DNA from 2 places in the Micromonospora arida genome. Region 2 is predicted to be linked to the other one. Evidence: riboswitches for the same ligand, from Rfam matches in the RefSeq annotation. Region 2 holds a riboswitch; the other holds the start of a gene.
The links. Region 2 has a riboswitch for thiamine pyrophosphate ahead of ACFYP0_RS13790 (ECF transporter S component). Riboswitches for the same ligand answer to the same signal wherever they lie in the genome.

Region 1 (2,196 bases), on a different contig from region 2:
CGACCGTCGCGCCGAGCACGACCTCACCGTCGGCGCGGGGCACCAGGTAGACGTGCTCGCCGTCGGCGTACCCCCGGATCACGTGCCGGAAGCCCGGCGCGACGCCGTCGGGCGCGCGGAGCCGGAGGACCTGGCCCTTCACCGGCCGCACGGGCAGGCCGGTGAGCGCGGCGGCCCCGCAGCCGGCGGCGACCACGGTGACCTGCCCGTCCACATCGGACAAGGACCGGACCGGCTGCGGCACGAGCACCGCGCCGGCCCGCTGCGCGGCCGTGCGCAGCGCCGGCACCAGCAGGCGGGGGTCGACCTGATGGTCGGTGGGCGCGAGCGCACCGCCGCGCACCCGCGGGGCGAGCGCCGGTTCGCGGTCGCGCAGCTCGCTGGGGCGCAGCGGCGTCACGGGCAGACCCAACCCCTGCTGGTACGCCCACAGCCGGCGCGCCTCGGCCAGGTCGTCGCCGGTGAGCCCGACCATCAGCGTGCCCTCGGCCCGGTAGCCGATCTCGACTCCGGTCGTCTCGGTCAACTCGGCGGCGAACGCCGGCCAGCGGGCGGCGGACGCCAGCAGCAACCCGGTCAGCTGCCGCTCACCGAAGTACGCCTCGGCGACCGGGGAGAGCATGCCGGCGGCCACCGCCGACGCCCCCGAGCCGGGCGCCGGATCGTGCACCACCACCCGCAGCCCACGCGCGGCGCAACGCCAGGCGATCGCCAGCCCGATCGGCCCCGCCCCCACCACTGCCACGTCCGGCCGGACCCGGTCGCTCGACGGCGGTGACGGGGACCGGCCGGTCAGCACGTCAGGGCCTCGATCAGCTCGGCGGTGGCCCGTGCCGGGTCGGCTGCGGTGGAGACCGCACCGACCACCGCCACCCCGTACGCCCCGGCGGCCCGCAGCGCCGGCACCCGGGCGGCGGTCACTCCGCCGATCGCGATGACCGGAACGTCGACGGCGTCGACGACGGCGCGTACCCCGGCGGGCCCGATGGGGTCCGGTAGGCCGGTCTTGGTGCTGGTGGTGTGACACGGCCCGACGCCCAGGTAGCTGGCGCCCGCCGCGACTGCCTCGCGCGCCGGGCCCGGCGCGCGGGCCGTGGCGCCCAGCACACCGGTGGGGCCGAGCACCCGGCGGGCGGCGGCGACCGGCAGGTCGTCGGCGCCGACGTGCCCACCGGCGGCGCCCACCGCCAGCGCCACGTGCAACCGGTCGTTGACCAGGCAGGTCGCCCGGTACGGCGCGCAGAGCGCGAGCACCCGCCGGGTCAGGTCGTACGCCTCGCGGTCGGTGGCGGAATCCTCGACCCGGACCTGTACCACCAGGTCGGCATGGGCCACGGTGAGGGCGGCGCGAACCACGGCAAGTGGGTCGCGACCCGGTCGGGTGTCGGTGATGAGATGCAATCGCCCCAGGGACGGCACGGCAACGCTCCTCCCTGCGCCGGCATTACCCGGATCAGGTTCGACGGTCGGGGGCTGTCAGCCCCCCTCTCAGCCCGGTACACCGGGCTCCCGTGGGTTACTTGCGTGTCACCGTACGACAGATCCGCCGGCCTGCCAAGGCGCGGGGTCGGCGGTGGCCGACCGGCCGGGCCGCGTCAAAACGAGCGAGATCCAATGGGGCACTTCATACGGTCCTGTTCGGAATGTCGCCCCCCGTTGCAGAACCGTTACCCGTCCGCATCTTGCCCGACATCGAGAGAGCCGAATTAATTTGTTCAGCGATTCGACAAAATGTCGGTGGGGGCACCCTGGCACGGTGTGACCACCGGCTCCATCAGGGACGGCCTTCGGCGAGCCGACTCCCGCGAGCTCTGTCACTACGACACAGGAGGCGGCGTGTCCCGTTCTCGTCGTGCCCGTACACCCATCACCGCAACCCTGATCTCCCTGGCCATGGCCTCGACCACCCTGTTCGGCGCGCCCGCGCAGGCGGCCGCCCAGGTTCCCCCACGGGATGCGAAAGCCGCAGCCCCGGTCAGCCAGGTGGCGCCGAAGGCGCCAAAGGCCGCGGCCGATCCCTTCTCCGTCCTCGTCTTCTCCAAGACCGCCGGCTTCCGGCACGACTCCATCCCCACCGGCGTCGCCGCCATCCAGCAACTCGGCGTCGCCAACGGATTCACAGTGGACAACTCCGAGGACGGCGCCGCATTCAACGACGCCAACCTGGCGAAGTACAAGGCGGTGATCTGGCTCTCC
Region 2 (2,196 bases):
GCCCAGCACGCGCAGCTGCGCGGCGATCGAGCGACGGCTGCCCGGCCCTCTGGCGTCCGTCGTCACGATGGCTCTCCCCCGGTGACCCGCACGACTCAGGCCGTTCCGCCGGCTCGGGCCAGGATCGCCTCGGCGAGCGGGGCCGGCGCCGCGTCCGGGATCCAGTGACTCACCCCGGGCAGCTGAACGAAGCGGTAGTCCCCGGTGACGTTCTGCGCGCACGCCTCGGCGGCGGTCCGGCCGATGGCGATGTCCCGGTCACTCCAGACGTACGTGGTGGGCACCGCGACCGGGCCGACGGCGGCCAGGTCGGCGCGGGACATCGCCCGGTACCAGTTCAGCGCGGCCGTGAGCGCACCCGGCTCGCGCATCGGGTCGGCGTACCGGTTCGCGTCGCCCACCCCGCCGAGCATCTTGCGCAGCGCCGTCGCGTTGAACGCCAGCAGCACCTTCTCCGCCTTGTCCGGCTTACGGAACAGCGCGATGTACGACGACCGGGCCTTCTGTTGGCTGTCGTTGGCCAGGGCGTGCGCCATGGCCGCCGGATGCGGTACGGACACCGCGGTCAGCGTGTGCACCCGCTCGGGGTGCCCGGCGGCGACCGCCCAGGCCACGATCGCGCCCCAGTCGTGGCCGACCAGGTGCACGGCATCCAACCCGAGGGCGTCGAGCACCGCCACCACATCGGCGACCAGTTCGGGGATCCGGTAGTCGGCCACCGCCGTGGGTCGGGCGCCGGGTGAGTAACCGCGCTGGTCCAGCGCGTACGTGCGCAGCCCACCCGCGTGCAGCGCCGGCACCACGTCGTCCCACTCGCCACTGTGCTGAGGGAAACCGTGCAGCAACAGGACGGGTACGCCGTCCGTCGGACCGCCGACAGTCACCTCGAATGTGAAGCCTCGCGCGTCAACCCGCATGATCGGAAGCGTACCCAGCCGGCGGTCGGCCGGTCGCTCCCGCAGGTCAGGCGGATGCCCTGCTGGGCCCGCGACCGTGGTCGGTGTTAGCGTCAGCGAGACAACTTCATATCCGACAGGGGAGCGCACAGCGCTGAGAGTGCGGGCACGCCCGCAGACCCTCGAACCTGATCTGGGTAATGCCAGCGCAGGGAGTTCGGTCGACCTCCAGCCGCGCCGCAGTCCGGTGCCACCGGACGCGGCGTGCGTCTTCTCCTGGTTCGCACTCACGAACTGGGAGCAACACATGAAATCCACCCCCGACACACACCGTTGGCGCACCATCGACATCGTGGTCGCCTCGGTGATCGCGGTCGCCTTCGGCGTCATCTTCTGGGCCTGGGGCCTGGTCTGGAGCGCCACCGAGGGCGCGTTCGCCTTCTTCCCGCCGGCGCAGACGCTGCTCTACGGCGTCTGGCTGATGCCGGCGGTGATCGGTGGGCTGGTCATCCGCAAGCCCGGCGCCGCGCTCTACTGCGAGACCGTGGCCGCGGTCCTGTCCGCGCTGCTGGGCAGCCAGTGGGCCGGCACGGTGATCCCGCAGGGCATCGTGCAGGGCATCGGCGCCGAGCTGGCCTTCGCCGCCTTCCGGTACCGGTCGTTCCGGCTGCCGACCGCGGTGTTCGCGGGCGCGCTGACCGGCCTCAGCGCCGCGCTGTTCGACTTCTTCGTCTGGAACGTCGACTACGCGCTGACCGACTACCGCATCCCGTACGCGCTGCTCACCATCGTCAGCGCCACCGTGATCGCCGGCCTGGGCGGCTGGCTGCTCACGAAGGCCCTGGCCAACACCGGCGTCCTGGACCGCTTCCCCGCAGGCCGAAACCGAGCCCTGATCTAACCCACACCCACTCGCGTCGATCATGAGGTTGACGGGCGGATGGATCTTCATAACCACCGTCAACCTCATGATCGACCGTGCAGGGTGGGGTGGGGTGGGGGGCGGTTGGGTGGTTGGAGGGGTGGGTTGGTGGGCGGGGTACTGCTGCGGGGGTTCGGGTGGCGGCACGCTGGGCGGCGCGCCTGGGCCGTTCGGGGCGTTGATCTGCGGGTTGAGGCTGGGGAGCGGGTTTTGCTTCTCGGGCCCTCCGGGGCCGGCAAGAGCACCCTGCTCAGCGCCCTGGCCGGGCTGCTTCCTGAGGACTCCGGCGAGCAGGAGGGCACCGTCGAGATCGACGGGCTCGACCCGCGCAAGGGGCGGGAACGGGTCGGCATCGTCTTCCAGGACCCGGAGACCCAA

Region 1: it holds a riboswitch for thiamine pyrophosphate, as region 2 does, so the genes downstream of both, thiE (thiamine phosphate synthase) here and ACFYP0_RS13790 (ECF transporter S component) in region 2, are expected to answer to the same signal.

What each region holds. Positions count from the first base shown of each region.
Region 1 covers NZ_JBIALC010000008.1:245,816-248,011, forward strand. Annotated here, with positions in the region: gene thiO (glycine oxidase ThiO) at 1-799, opposite strand, end outside; gene thiE (thiamine phosphate synthase) at 793-1,419, opposite strand; TPP riboswitch at 1,414-1,523, opposite strand; gene ACFYP0_RS23780 (ThuA domain-containing protein) at 1,837-2,196, shown strand, end outside.
Region 2 covers NZ_JBIALC010000003.1:553,643-555,838, forward strand. Annotated here, with positions in the region: gene ACFYP0_RS13780 (aminoglycoside N(3)-acetyltransferase) at 1-66, opposite strand, end outside; gene ACFYP0_RS13785 (alpha/beta fold hydrolase) at 96-917, opposite strand; TPP riboswitch at 1,025-1,129, shown strand; gene ACFYP0_RS13790 (ECF transporter S component) at 1,204-1,797, shown strand; gene ACFYP0_RS13795 (ABC transporter ATP-binding protein) at 1,927-2,196, shown strand, end outside.